DNA from 2 places in the Gemmiger qucibialis genome. Region 1 is predicted to be linked to the other one. Evidence: predicted binding sites of a transcription regulator. Region 1 holds the regulator's gene; the other holds the start of a gene.
The links. The regulator HrcA, encoded in region 1, represses chaperone genes, less so after heat shock. The targets are predictions, from matches to a motif close to TGTTAGCACTCNNNNNNNNNGAGTGCTAACA.
Positions count from the first base shown of each region.

Region 1 (7,668 bases):
ATGTGGATAAGGACGGCATCTGGAATGCGCTGGAACATTTCGGGCTGCTGAAATAACCAATAAAAACAAGAGCATGTGCGTTTTTGGGGAAAGCCCGAAAAACTGCACATGCTTTTATTTTATTTCTTTAGGCAATACCGCACAATTCCCGCCTGACGGCTTAAGCACCGCTCCGGCGGCTGCGGCACGGCATCTGCGTTGCCAAAATGGCTCGATAATGTCGGGTTGCGGTACCCGCATCGTGCTTCGGGGGCAAAAGCCCCTCGCACTCTGCGACCGCTGCCCCTGCTTCGGTTCGCTGCATCCGCCACTGGCGGCGCTCACCTTTGCAGCATCCAGTATTATCTGCGCTTTTGGCTTAGCATCTGCCGCACATCGCTCGCCGTATCGGCACTTAGAATTATGCGGTATTGCCTTTATTATAATGGCTGTTCAACCGCAGGGCAGTGTCTCGCCTTCCAGCACCGCCTGCACCAGGGTATCGCCGTGATAGGTTAGCTCCAGATGGAAAAACGGTGCGCCCTCCGCCAACAGCCGAAGGAAAATTTTGTCCCCCTGCCAGATCGGCAGGTTCTCTACTTCGGGTTTGGGCACCCATTCCAGTGTGCCCTCGTTACAGTCGGTCAGCGTGCCGGTAAAATCGGTGCAGGTGTACAGGTGCATCCGCTCGGCGGGCCATGGCTCGCAAGTAAAATCCACAATGCCGCGGTAGGCGGGGGATTGCATCGTCAAGCCGGTTTCCTCCCACACTTCGCGCAGGGCACAGGCTTCGGCAGTTTCGCCGGGGTCAAGCTTGCCGCCCACACCGATCCATTTATCGTGGTTGACGTCGTTCTTCTTTTTAATGCGGTGCAGCATCAGATAGCAGCCGTTTTGTTCCAGGTAGCACAGAGTGGTTTGCAGCAGTTCAGCCATAGCGGAGCCTCGTTCCCTGTGTGCGGGGCACACAAAATATATTGGTATCAGTATACCACCCGGATAGTACAGGCGGCAAGGCTGCAGACAATGTGCGGGTGGCTATTTGGTGGGCAGGGAACCAATATCCTGAAATTTACGCGGCGCTCCGTTATAATATCTCCAAAATGGAGATGGCTTTGAGGGGAGCCGCAAAAAGGTGTTTGAAGCAGGCGTGAACGCCCACATTGCCAAGCCGTTCAGCGTGATGCCCTGCTGGCAGGGCTGGATAAAGCACTAACAAAAAACAGGCACGAACCATACATAAACCGCCGCACTTTCCATATAATAGGTATATTGTACAGAATATGGAAGGGCAGGAGGGTACCCCAATGAAAGCAACAGGAATCGTGCGCAGGATTGATGAGCTGGGGCGGGTGGTCATTCCCAAAGAGATCAGGCGAACCCAGCGCATCCGCCAGGGCGATGCACTGGAAATTTTTACCGCTGCCGATGGGCAGGTGGTGTTCAAAAAATATTCCCCGCTGGTGGAGCTGGGCGAACTGGCCGGGGTGTATGCCGAGGTGCTGGCCAAAAACCTGGGCCGCCCTGTGCTGATATGTGACAGGGAAAGCATTGTGGCCGCCACCGGCACGGGCAAAGGGCAGCTGCTGGGGCGGCAGATCAGCGATGCCGCCGCCCGGCTGCTGGCCATGCGCGGCCCTTACACCGCGCCGGAAACCGCTGCCCGCCGCATTACGGCCTTTGACAAAGGGGAAACGGTGCTGCTGTGCGTCTGCCCCATTGTGGTGCAGGGGGATGTGGAAGGCGGTGTGTTGCTGACCGGCCGCCCGCAGGATGCAGCCCCTGATACCGAGACCGCCCGCGCAGTAAACATTGCCGCGGCATTTTTAGCAAAGTGGATGGAAGAATGAACCGTTGGCCGGCATCACCCTGCTGTCTGGCGGGCAGCAAAACAAGGGCAACACCGCACAATTCCCGCCTGACGGCTTAAGCACCGCTTCGGCGGCTGCGGCACGGCATTTGCGTTGCCAAAATGCTCGATAAGACATCCAGTATTATCTGCGCTTTTGGCTTAGCATCTGCCGCACCTCGCTCGCCGTATCGGCACTTAGAATTATGCGGTATTGCCCAAGATAAAATAACAGAAAAACGCCGCGGCGGAGGGCAAAAACCACCCTTTGCCGCGGCGTTTGTGTCAAATCTGTTAAAGTTTGAAACTTTTTATGAAAAGGGCTTGACAGAACAAAGAGTTGGGATATAATAAATTTAGCACTCAGGAAGAGAGAGTGCTAAACAAGAAAAAGCAAACAAGGAGATGAGGGCAGCATGACGATGGATGCACGCAAGCAGCGCATTCTGGAAGCGATTGTTGCCATTTATTCTACCGGCGGCGAGCCGGTCGGCTCCGGTTTGCTGGCCAGCCACTTTGACATGGCACTTTCCAGCGCAACGCTCCGCAACGAGATGGCCGCGCTGACAAAGCTTGGCCTGCTGGAGCAGCCGCACACCAGCGCAGGCCGCGTGCCCAGCCCCAAGGGGTACCGGTACTACCTAGACCACCTGCTGGAAGCCCCCGCCGCCATAGCACTGAGCGCAGCGGACCGCGAAAACATTGACCGGCTGTTTGCCGATATGGACGTTGAGCCCGAAAAGCTGGCGCAGAGCGCCGCCCGCGCACTGGCCGATTATACCGGCTGTGCCGCAGTGGCTACCACCCCGCAGGCCGAGGATCTGTGCATCGCCCATTTTGAGGTCGTGCAGGTCGGGCGGTATTCCGCCGCAGTTTTGGCGGTTACCAGCTCCGGCGGTGTGCGCACCCGTGTGGCGCGTATCCACACCGGCTTGACGCGGGAGGATGCCGATGAGATGGCCCGCCTGCTGAACAGCAGCCTGACCTTTGTGGCACCGGAGGATCTGACCCCGTCGCTGACGGCAAGCCTGGTGCTTTCCGCCGGGCGCAGGCTGGCGCCGGTGGTGTTCGCCGCCGAAGCGCTGGTTCGCACCCGCCCGCAGTTTTACCTGGAGGGCGTGCAGTACCTGGCCAAGATGCCGGATGTGCGCACAAACCTTGGCGCGCTGCTGGAAGTTTTTTCTGACAACGAAGCGGCCCGCGCCCTGATCGAACCGGGCAGCGGCAAAGTGACCGCTACGTTGGGCGAGGATATCGAGCCCGCCATGCCGAACCTCTGCATCGTCAGCAAGCGTTACCTTGCGGGCGGCGGGCTGTACGGCACGGTGGCGGTGATCGGCTCCAACCGCATGGAGTACGAACACTTGATCCCCGTTTTGAATTATTTTGCAATTAAGTTAGGACAGTCAATGTCCGGTAAAAAGGAGGAGCAGACATGAGCGAAGAAACAAAGAAGCAGCCTGAAACTGAACAGGAACAGGCCGCTGCTGAAACAAAAGCGCCCGCGGCAGAATCCGATAAGCAGGAAGCTGAACCCGCTGCAGAAAAGACCGAAAAGAAAGACTGGTTCGGCAAAAAATCCAAAGAGCTGGAAGCCGTAAAGGCAAAGCTGGAAGCCGCCGAGCAGGCCAACACAAAGCTGAAAGACCAGATGCTGCGCACCGCTGCAGAGTATGACAATTACCGCAAGCGTTCCGCCCGCGAAGCTGACCAGAAGTTCAACGATGGTGTTTCCCACGCGGTCAACCAGATCCTGGCAATTCTGGATACGCTGGATATGGCAGCCAATGCCGAATGCACCGACGAAAACTATAAAAAGGGCGTTGTGATGACGCTGGACAAAGCCGAAAAAGCTCTGAAAACGCTGAACATCACCGAGATCGAATCCATGGGCAAGCCCTTTGACCCCAACTTTATGAACGCTGTTCAGCAGGTTCCGGCAGAGGATGGCCAGGAAAGCGGCACTGTGGTGCGCGTGTTCCAGAAAGGCTACATGATCGGCGATAAGATCATCCGCCATGCAACCGTGGTTGTGGCCGAATAACAAAGCATGAACCGGGCGCAAAAGCCCGTTCAGATATAGATTAAGACATTCACATTTCCATGTTTCCTGAAAGAGGAATATGAAAGGAGTTTTATATTATGAGTAAGATTATTGGTATTGACCTTGGTACTACCAACAGCTGCGTAGCTGTTATGGAGGGCGGCGAGCCCGTTGTTATCCCTAACGCTGAGGGTGCCCGTACCACCCCGTCTGTTGTCGGCTTTACCAAAACCGGCGAGCGTCTGGTAGGCCAGGTTGCAAAGCGTCAGGCTATCACCAACCCCGAAAACACCATCTCCTCCATCAAGCGTAAGATGGGCACTGCCGAGAAGGTTCACGCCGGCGGCAAGGATTACACCCCCGAAGAGATCAGCGCTATGATCCTGGCAAAGCTGAAGGCTGATGCCGAAGCTTACCTGGGCGAGCCCGTTACCGAAGCTGTCATCACCGTTCCCGCTTACTTCAACGACAGCCAGCGTCAGGCAACCAAAAACGCCGGTACCATTGCTGGTCTGAACGTAAAGCGTATCATCAACGAGCCGACCGCAGCTTCTCTGGCTTACGGCATTGATAAGGAATCCGACCAGAAGATCATGGTTTACGACCTGGGCGGTGGTACGTTCGATGTTTCCATCATCGAGATGGGCGATGGCGTTACTGAAGTTCTGGCTACCAATGGTGATACCCACCTGGGCGGCGATGACTTCGACCAGCGCATCATCGACTGGATGGCTGAGGATTTCCAGAAGGAAAACAACATCGACCTGCGCAAGGATAAGATGGCTGCACAGCGCTTGAAGGAAGCTGCTGAAAAGGCAAAGATCGAGCTGTCCAGCGCCACTTCCACCAACATCAACCTGCCGTTCATCACCGCTGACGCCAACGGCCCCAAGCACTTGGATATGACCCTGACCCGCGCAAAGTTCAATGAACTGACCGCTGATCTGGTTGACCGCACCATGGCCCCTGTCCGCAAGGCTTTGGCTGATGCAGGCCTGAAGGCTTCTGACCTGGCTAAGGTCCTGATGGTCGGTGGCTCCACCCGTATCCCCGCTGTCTATGACGCTGTCAAGAAGGAACTGAACTGCGAGCCGTTCAAGGGCATCAACCCCGATGAATGTGTTGCTGTCGGCGCTTCCATCCAGGGCGGTGTTCTGCAGGGCGACGTTAAGGGTCTGCTGTTGCTGGATGTTACCCCGTTGAGCCTGGGCATTGAGACTCTGGGCGGCGTTTGCACCAAGATCATTGAGCGCAACACCACCATCCCCACCAAGAAGAGCCAGATCTTCTCCACTGCTGCTGACAACCAGCCCAGCGTTGAAGTCAACGTTCTGCAGGGCGAACGTGAGTTTGCCCGCGACAACAAGAGCCTGGGTACCTTCCACCTGGATGGCATCGCTCCGGCTCCGCGCGGCGTGCCCCAGATCGAAGTTACCTTTGATATCGATGCCAACGGCATTGTGCATGTAAGCGCTAAGGACCTTGGCACCGGCAAGGAGCAGAGCATTACCATCACTGCTTCCACCAACATGAGCAAGGATGACATCGACAAGGCCGTTAAGGATGCCGAGCAGTATGCTGCTGAGGATAAGAAGCGCCGCGAAGATGTTGATACCCGCAACAACGCCGACCAGATGGTGTTCCAGACCGAAAAGGCTTTGGGCGAGCTGGGCGACAAGGTCTCTCCGTCCGAGAAGAGCGAGTGCGAAGCTAAGCTGAACGCCCTGAAGGAAGCCCTGAAGGGTACCGATATTGAGGCCATCAAGGCAAAGCAGGACGACCTGCAGAAGGCTTTCTACGCCATCAGCGAGAAGGTTTACCAGCAGGCTGCCCAGCAGCAGGGCCAGCAGCCGGGCGCTGACGCCCAGCAGGGCCCCACGGGCAATGCCGGTTCCGCCCCGAAGGATGACGGTGCTGTTGACGCTGACTTCCACGAGGTGTAAGATAACAGAATAAACAGGGGAACATCCCTGTAACCCAAAAGGCCGCCGCCAGGCAATTCCGGCGGCGGCCATTGTGGGGTTAAGCCCACAAAGCTGCGTCCCGTCCGTAGGGGCGCACAGCGTGTGCCCGCAGTGAAATCACGTTGTCGCTTGCAGGCACAGGCTGTACGCCCTTACGGACAAAGAACCGGCTGTTCCCATAGGGGAAAGGAATAAAAGTCAACTTACTTCAACACATAAAGGTGTGATCATATGGCAGAAAAAAGAGATTATTACGAGGTGCTGGGCATCGGTAAAAACGCCACGGATGCCGAGATCAAGAGCGCCTACCGCAAACTTGCCAAAAAGTACCACCCTGACCTGAACCCCGGCAATAAAGAAGCCGAGGAAAAGTTCAAAGAGGTCAACGAAGCCAACGATGTGCTTTCCGACCCGCAGAAACGCCAGCGCTATGATCAGTTCGGCTTTGCCGGCGTAGACCCCAACTATGCGGCTGCCAACGGCGGCGGTGCAGGCGGGTTCGGCGGTGGTTTTGGCGGCGTGGACCTGGGTGACATCTTTGGCGATATCTTTGGCGGCGGATTTGGCGGTGGATTTGGCGGCTTTGGCGGCGGTTCTTCCACCCGCACCGCCAATGCACCCCGCAAGGGCCATGATATTCAGGCCAGCGTGATCCTGACCTTTGAGGAAGCCGCCCACGGCTGCTCCAAGAAGATCACCATCAACCGCCAGGATACCTGCCCCGACTGCGGCGGCACCGGTGCGGCCAAGGGTACCAGCCCCGAAACCTGCCCCGACTGCGGCGGCCGTGGTTATGTTGTAACACAGCAGCGCACCCCCTTTGGCGTAATGCAGAGCCAGCAGCCCTGCAGCCACTGCGGCGGCCGCGGCACCATTATCCGCAACCCGTGCAAGACCTGCCGCGGCACCGGCAAGACCGCCGCGCGCAAGAGCCTGGAGATCAATATCCCCGCTGGTATTGATGATGACCAGAACATTGCACTGCGCGGCCAGGGCGATGCCGGTTCCAACGGCGGCCCGGCCGGCGATGTGATCGTGCATGTTACCGTTAAGGCCGACCCGATGTTTGAGCGTGACGGGTACGATGTTACCATCCATGTGCCCATCACCTTCAGCCAGGCTGTGCTGGGCGATGACGTTGAGGTGCCCACCGTGGATGGCCGCATTGTGCAGCATATCCCCGAAGGCACCCAGAGCGGCACCAAATTCCGCCTGCGCGGCCAGGGCATCCAGTACCTGAACGGCCGCGGCCGCGGCGACCAGTATGTGATCGTCGATGTTGAGATCCCTAAAAAGGTCACCCGCGCCCAGCGCGAAGCCCTGAAAGCTTTTGAGGACAGCATGAAAGAGGATAACTACGAAAAGCGCAAGGGCTTCTTCAAGAACCTGCGCGACCGTTTCTCGTAATGCAATAACATGCCCCCGCCTGGTAATGCAGACGGGGGTGTTTTTGTATCAGTTAATTATAGCAATATCACGACCTCTTTATGTGATTTTTACATAGATGGTATCATTCTCTAGCCTAAAAGCTAGAGGGAAAATGAGAAAAGTAAAGTGCAGTAAGGCTAATATTGCACTTTCGCCAATCATCATGTATAATAAAACTGTCTGTAAGCAACCTAAAGCAGGGGAGGGCTTCATGCAAAAAATCAAAGATTTCTGCAAGCGGCACCGCCTGCTGTGGCTGACTTTGCTGGTGGCGCTGGCTGCCGCCGCTGTGGCCGCGTGGGCCGGGTTTGACCTTGGCCAGCGGGTGGATAACCAGCCGGTGTATGAAATCGTCAACGATGATTATACCCGTACCGTTGTAATTCCTGCCACGGCGGACGCTG
Region 1 is NZ_JAQFEN010000001.1:580,363-588,030, reverse strand. Features, by position in the region: gene PG062_RS02710 (Cof-type HAD-IIB family hydrolase) at 1-56, shown strand, start outside; gene PG062_RS02705 (NUDIX hydrolase) at 433-915, opposite strand; gene PG062_RS02700 (stage V sporulation T C-terminal domain-containing protein) at 1,287-1,829, shown strand; gene PG062_RS02695 (hypothetical protein) at 1,952-2,179, shown strand; gene hrcA (heat-inducible transcriptional repressor HrcA) at 2,245-3,267, shown strand; gene PG062_RS02685 (nucleotide exchange factor GrpE) at 3,264-3,872, shown strand; gene dnaK (molecular chaperone DnaK) at 3,971-5,815, shown strand; gene dnaJ (molecular chaperone DnaJ) at 6,068-7,243, shown strand; gene PG062_RS02670 (DUF2142 domain-containing protein) at 7,476-7,668, shown strand, end outside.

Region 2 (7,668 bases), on a different contig from region 1:
AACTTCAAAATAATGTTCTGTTCTATACCTATCCATTTTACTGAATGTAGGCTTTAGTTCTTCATACTTTTCAAATAGCTGTTCTTTCCGTGCATCAAATAGAATCGCCAATAATGTATAGCTACTGTTCTCTTTGTATTGATTCATTGGGGCCAGCGGAAAATACTTTCTATCAAGGAACTCGTCTAGCTTTCCTTCAAGGATATCGCTCATGCGTGCCCTTTCAAAATGCCAAATTGAAAGTTGTCCAGCATATTCTTCAGAACATTTATCATCTATTCGTTTGCGAAGGTATTCAATGTACTTGTCTGCGAGATTTTCTCGTGCCGTGCGAAGAACTTCATTGTAAGATTCACTAATACTCTGATTTATATTCATGAAATATTGGCTATCATAAGAGCTCACCCTTTTCACACCCTCGCCAGAAAATTCTTCTGCAAACACTGTCATTAGCATTGATTTATAGGTATCAAGCAATTCGCCATCATCGTCATTCAAGACACACCACCAAGTATCCAGTTCATTGGCAGTCATTGTCAAATCATAGGACGTTTTAGCATCTGTCAGTTTTTCTTTCCAGCTTTTTAAGTACTCTGCTATTTCATCGTCTGTTTTATAAAAATTCGGTTTGATTCCTACTTCAACAAATAATTTATGCTGGACTTTAAGGTCCTCCTCTGTCAGTGGCCTTTTACTCTCATAGTATGAATACAATTCATTTATAAGAGCATCGCTTGACTTTATTCCGAGTAGATATTGTTTGACTCTCGATTCAAAGTAGTTTTGAAGTGTTCTTACTGTTTTGTCGAACTCACTTTTTGTTTCTTCTTCAGTGAGCGGTTTATAATAGAGTTTGTCTGTATCTTCAATAACGATTGCAAAGCATATAAGCCGAACCTCATTCATAAACATTTCGTCATGAATTGATTTGGCATACTGTTTTACATCATTATAAAAGTCTTGAGCTTTTTGAAGTGTTCTCAAATTTTTTATCGGGTGATTTTTGCACAGTTCATCAGCAAAATCACCTTGTATTCCCAATTTAGACCAATTAGCACTTTTGGAGTTCTCTGTAATAGTAAAAGTCCGATCAATCACTTTTTCCCTATATTTCTCAAAATCCTTCTTATCTGTAATTTCTTCAGAGTTTGCAATAAGAACCACCTGAATATGATTATTAGATTTCAGTTTTTCAACCACGCCAAAAAAATCTCTCAATTCAATGCTTTCTTTGCACCGTTCCAAATCATCGATTACAACAATGTGCCCTTCATCAAATTTTCGTGTAATAGAGTTCACCATATCTTCTTCAGAAAAATGGCTTTCTAAAATTGTGCTTACACTTTTTGCTCTATCATCAAAATTTCCGAGGATTCTGAATGAGTCTTTTAGGAATTCAACAATCTTCCCTCCGTTTGATGTATGAAGAAGCAGCTGATATAAAATTTCATGATATATCTGCTGAACATCCTCCATTCCAAATAACGAAACCATACAGGTTCTATCTTTTTTATCTTCAAGTGCCTTTTCTACAACATAAGATTTACCAATTCCCCAAGCGCCATCAACTAAGATACATTTATAAGATTGCTTATCAATATTTCGAATGATATTTTCAACATAGTCAGCATTCATTGATTCTACCTCACACGAAAAGAAACTACTTTTATATCATTGTTGCAGTATGCTTCTTTAGCCCATTTCGCCGCCGCATTTGTTGCAGAAAGCAGCCGTGATTTCAAAAGTATACTCCTTTTCCCGGATGGTCCGGTTGATTTTGATTTTCTTCAAGGTGTAGTTTGTTTCTCTGCGGCATTCTGTGCAGAAATCCCTCTGATTTTCCATGGCGGCACGCTCCCTTCCGGTTTTACATTCTTTTTTATTATTGTATCCCTACCTTTGTTTTTCGTCAACAATAAGGCCGCTGACAGTCTGCCGCTCGCAGAATCCATCAGTGGGTTTCATGAGTCTTCAAATCCCCTAGACAAAAAAATCGGCACCCGCTTTTCAGCGGGTGCCGATTCTGTTACCCTATAGTGCGCTTTGATTTTTGGCGTAAGTGGCGTAAGTTTGGCGTAAATCCGCTTTTGCGCGCTCCAAAAATCAAGGATTCATGCGGTTTTTTGGCAGTTATTAGTACATGCCGCCCATGTCACCGCCGGCGGGGGCTGCCGGTGCCGGGGGCTCCGGCAGGTCAGCGACCAGGCTTTCGGTGGTCAGAACCATAGCGGCAACGCTGGAAGCATTCTCCAGAGCGGAGCGGGTGACCTTGGTCGGGTCAACAATGCCGGCTTCGATCATGTCGTCAACATATTCTTCCTTCTGGGCGTCATAGCCGTAGTTGGGCTTGCCGGCCTGCAGAATGTTGTTGATGATAACGCTGCCTTCCAGGCCAGCGTTTGCGGCGATCTGGCGCAGAGGAGCTTCCAGAGCCTTGCGGACGATCTTAGCGCCAGTGCGCTCATCGCCTTCCAGCTCGCTGACCAGCTTATCAACAGCGGGGATAGCGTTGATGGTAGCGGTGCCGCCGCCAGCAACGATGCCCTCTTCAACAGCAGCCTTGGTTGCGTTCAGGGCGTCCTCGATGCGGAGCTTCTTATCCTTCATCTCAACTTCGGTAGCAGCGCCGACCTTGATGACAGCTACGCCGCCAGCCAGCTTGGCCAGGCGTTCCTGCAGCTTTTCACGGTCAAAGTCAGAGGTAGCGGAAGCGATCTGGGAACGGATCTGGGCAACGCGGTCAGCAATGGCCTGCTTATCGCCAGCGCCACCGACGATGGTGGTGTTCTCCTTGCCAACCTTGACCTGGCGGGCGCTGCCCAGCAGCTGGATGGTAGCGTCCTTGAGCTCATAGCCCAGGTCGCTGCTGATGACGGTGCCGCCGGTCAGGATGGCGATATCCTGCAGCATTTCCTTGCGGCGGTCGCCAAAGCCGGGAGCCTTGACAGCAACCACATTCAGGCCGCCGCGCAGACGGTTGATGATGAGGTTGGACAGTGCGTCGCCCTCAACATCCTCAGCGATGATGAGCAGCTTGCGGCCGGACTGGATCACGGACTCCAGCAGAGGAACGATATCCTGGAACACGCTGATCTTTTTATCGGTGATCAGCACGCTGCAGTCCTCGTAAACGGTTTCCATCTTCTCGGTATCGGTGACCATGTACGGGGTAACGTAGCCACGGTCAAACTGCATGCCTTCCACTACCTCGGTGTAGGTTTCAGCAGTGGTCTTGTTCTCCTCAATGGTGATCACGCCGTCAGCAGTAACCTTTTCCATAGCGTCAGCGATCAGCTGGCCGATCTGTGCATCACCGGCAGAAACGGTACCAACACGGGCGATATCCTTGCTGCCGTTGACTTTCTGGCTGTGTGCCTTGACGGCCTCAACAGCGGTGTTGACAGCCTTCTGGATGCCGCGCTTGATGTCCATCGGGTTTGCACCGGCGGTAACGTTCTTCATGCCCTCGGTAACAAGAGCCTGTGCCAGAACGGTAGCGGTGGTGGTGCCGTCGCCGGCAGCATCATTGGTCTTGGTGGCAACTTCACGCACGAGCTGTGCACCCATGTTCTCGAAAGCGTCTTTCAGCTCAATTTCCTTTGCGATGGTAACGCCATCGTTGGTGATGACTGGGCTGCCGAACTTCTTGCCCAGAACAACGTTGCGGCCTTTGGGGCCCAGGGTGATCTTAACGGTATCAGCCAACTGGTCAATGCCGGCGCAAAGAGCCTTGCGGGCGTCTTCGCCCTGCTTAATCTGTTTTGCCATAAATCAGCATCTCCTTTTATCAGTAAGAACAGTTAAAGTTTACTCAACGATTGCCAGGATATCGCTCTGGCGGACAATGGTGCATTCCTCGCCGTCAACCTTGACTTCGGTGCCGGAGTACTTGCTGGTGAGAACCTTATCGCCAACTTTGACGATCATCTCAACGTCTTTGCCATCGACATTGCCGCCGGGGCCGACTGCGATAACTTCAGCAACCTGCGGCTTTTCCTTGGCGGAACCGGTCAGGATCAGGCCGCCCTTGGAGGTTTCTTCTTCTTCAACGAGTTTGATCACAACGCGATCAGCAAGAGGTTTGATTTTCATGATGAAATATCCTCCTATAATTAAAGTTTCTTTGAAACATTTTGTTTAGCACTCTTTTCTCTTGAGTGCTAAATCTATTATAGCGTTCCTTTGCCAAAAATCAACCCCTTGAAGTATAAAATTTTTGTGAACAGTGTTTTTTATCGTTTATTCGTTGTAATTTATTAGCGCTCCGGGCTGTTTTCTATCTGTTTTTTGGTCTTGGCTGGCAGACTGCCCGGCTGAATGGCACACTGGCACTGCAAATAAAGGCGTGCTTTGGTGGGGATCAGCCTTCGCCGGGGCGGTGCCAGTGCAGGGTAAGCTCCGCCCGCAGCGCCCCCTGCGTGCTGCCATAACGGTTTTGCAGCCAGAAACACAGGTCGAGCGGGTCGGCATCCGGGCCGTTTATTCCGTACAGTCCCGTTATCAAACCGTCAAATTCCCGGTTGGCGGCTGCGGCAAATGCCACCTGCAGTTCGGTATCCGGGCGGGCGGCGGGAGTCAGGTCTTTCAGTTCCACATCCCGCAGGGTCAGGTTTACCCGCACGCTGCCGGGGGCCAGTACCTGCACATCGGCGGCGGCTTTGGCGGCAAGGTACAGGTCATCCGGCAACGTGCAGTCCAACCGATGGGCCTGGCCGCACAGAATAGCCGCCAGCTGGGCAGCCAACGGGCTTTGCGTCTGGCGGGCTGTATTGGCAGCGGTATCATAAAACAGCATGGCGTATTCCCCGCCCGCACTGACGGGCACAGCGGCGGTTTCGGCGTTATCAAACAGGGTTTGCAGGCCGCAGTGCAGCTGCTGCTTTTCTTCCAGAGCTTTCAAGTTTTCGTACAAGGTCGGCGTTTGGTCCTGGATGGGCATCTGCACGGCAGGATCCAGCACAAACACGGCGATTTCCGGCGCGGGGCGGGCGGTGCTTTGCAACAGCTGAGCGATTTCTTCTGCCAGCGGCCAGCTGCACCCGGCAGGCAGAACGGCAAGGTCCATCAGGCCGTAAAACGGCTGGCCGTTCATGGTTTGGGCGGCGGCATTCCAGGCGGCAGCACAGGTAGCGCCGCTGCCTGTAAAGGTTTTGCAGGCGGCGGAATCCTCGCTTTGCTGGTCACTGGTCAAAAGCGTGACCGTGTAGCCGGCATCCTGCGCGGTAAAAAACACCGCCCGCACAATTTCCCTGTGGGAAAGCAGCTGCCCGCCGCAGCCCGCCAACAGGCAGCCCAGCAGCACCGCCGCCATCAGGCGGGATGTTTTATGCATGATACCAGCCATTGGCAGCCTCCTGTTACCATCACAACCGCAGCGAAGCCCCAGCAGACGGCACTGCGCCAATAAAATGCCTGTTCCAGCGGCACGGTGCGCAGCACAGCACACAGCAGAGCCATGCCGCCAAAGTACAGCGGGTAACGGTCCAGCCCGGTGGCAGCACTGCCCGCCCCGGCGCGGCCACCCCACAGTTCCACCATGGCATACAGGTACAGTGCCAGCCGCACCGTGACTACCATGCACCACAGCAAAATTTGCAGCCATTCCAGCCGGTTAAAAATTGAAAGCGCCCCGCACTGTGCAGCCCCCTGCACCGGGGTTTGGCGGGTGGGCATGGCCGCGCCAAAAAACAGCTCCAGCAGCAGGTGGACCGCGGCATCAAAGCCCAGTGCTGACGCGGCAAATGTTGCTGCCTTGCGGCAGCGCTGGCCGGGCTGCGGAGGCCAAAGGGCAAACAGCAGATATTCCGGCGGGAGCGCCAGCTGAGAAACAAACGCCGCCTGCCAGTCCTGCCCTGTCAGCGGTGCCGCATGCAGGTTGGGTACACGCAGGCGCGGCGCGACCGAGAGTACCATGATTGCCATACACGCGGCACCGAACACCAACAAGGCGTTGGCCGTCTGGCGCAGGGCGGGCTCCCGCCGGAGGTAGATGACCGGTGCCAGCACGACAAAACAGGTGCCCGCCAGCCCCAGTGTACCGGGGTACACGCTGCCAAACAGGGCGTGCAGGCGCAGAATTTCCAATGCTGAACTGATTGCCAGCAAAACACAGAGAACTTTTTGCAGCAGGGCGTTTCCCTGCCAGCTGGTCGACACTAACAGAAGCACAGCGGCCAGCACCGCCGCGCTGGCGGGCAGAGCCAGCAGCCCTGCCCGCGCCCAATAACCGGTGTGTAGCCGCAGCAGCGTATCGGCCAGAATGCTGAGGAGCAGCACGGGGTAAAAATCCACATTACTCTTTTGCATGGCGCGGCAGCACCTCCCCTTTTTGTGCCAGGCGGGACCAGATGGCCCGCACAAAACCATCCCGCAAGGCTGCCTTGCCCGGCGGCATGAGCGGGTAAAGATAATCATAACCGAACGGGTCGCTGCCGCAGGCCATGGCCAGAATCAGCAGCGCCCCGCAGGCCAGCCCCGGCACACCGAACAGTCCCGCCAGCAGTATGACCGCAAAGCGGAACAGAATCGACTGTTCATACAGCGCCGGGACTGCCAGGGTGGCGATGGTGGCCGCCGCGGCCATGGTGAGCACCGGCACGCTGATGATGCCCGCCGAGACAGCGGTTTCGCCAATGATGAGCGCCCCCACAAGGCTGACGGTGTGGCTGATGGATTTGGGGGCGCGCAGCCCGGCTTCACGCACAATTTCCAGCAGCAGGGTCACGGCCAGCATTTCCGGCATGGGCGGTAGCGGCGTGGAGGCTTCGCCCTGGGCCAGTTTGGCCAGCAGGTGCACGGGGATCAGCTCCGGCGCAAAGCTGACCGCCATGACATACAGCCCTGGCCCAAACACCGCCAGCAAAAACGCCAGATATTTGAGCAGGCGGATGAGACCGGCAAACACTGCGCCGGAAGAATAATCGTCCAGGCATTCAAAGTGCTCGGCAAAAAAGCTGGGCACCACCATGGCAAGCGGGCTGCCGGATACAAGGATAACGATTTTGCCCTCACAGATGCGGGCGCAGGCGGTGGCCGGGCGCTCGGTATAGGCTGCCGCGGGGAAAAGGTTGAGCTTGTCCTGCTTGAGGAACGAGGCAAAATAGGTGCTGTCCAGCAGGACGGGGATTTGTACCCCGGCCAGCCGCTGTTTGAGGGTTTGCACCACATCCGCCGGGGCCAGGGCGGTATCATAACAAATGGCGTACTCGGTTTTGGCACGGGTGTTGGCGGTGCAGATCTCCGCCGTAAAGCTGCCGGTGCGGAACTGGCGGCGCAGCTGGGAAATGTTATTGCGCAGGTGCTCGGTAAAGGCATCCTGCGGGCCGCGCATGTTGCCTTCCCCGCTGGGGTTGGTCACGCTGCGGCCCGGCATATCCTGGGTGGAAAACGCCAGCGCCTGGCCGCTGCCCTCCACCAGCAGCACGGCCATGCCGCCGGCGAGGGCTTCCACCAGCTGGGTACGGGTGGTGATGGGGGTTTGCTCTGTGGGTAGGCAGCTTTGCTCTGCCAGGTACTGCACCAGCTGCGGCCCGGCCTTGCAGCCCGGCACGCCTTGACCCAGTGCGTGCAGCACCATGATGCAGAGTTTTTCCGGCGAGGAAAGCCCCGCAAACATGGCGATGCAGCAGCGGCAGCCGCAAATCGTAAAGCTTTTGGTATAGAAATCCG
Region 2 is NZ_JAQFEN010000005.1:49,781-57,448, reverse strand. Features, by position in the region: gene PG062_RS09125 (P-loop NTPase fold protein) at 1-1,635, opposite strand, end outside; gene PG062_RS09120 (hypothetical protein) at 1,675-2,037, shown strand; gene groL (chaperonin GroEL) at 2,134-3,768, opposite strand; gene PG062_RS09110 (co-chaperone GroES) at 3,808-4,092, opposite strand; gene PG062_RS09105 (hypothetical protein) at 4,361-5,344, opposite strand; gene PG062_RS09100 (hypothetical protein) at 5,311-6,306, opposite strand; gene PG062_RS09095 (spore germination protein) at 6,293-7,668, opposite strand, start outside.
Region 2: the regulator HrcA is predicted to act here: its motif matches at 4,136-4,166, upstream of PG062_RS09110 (co-chaperone GroES).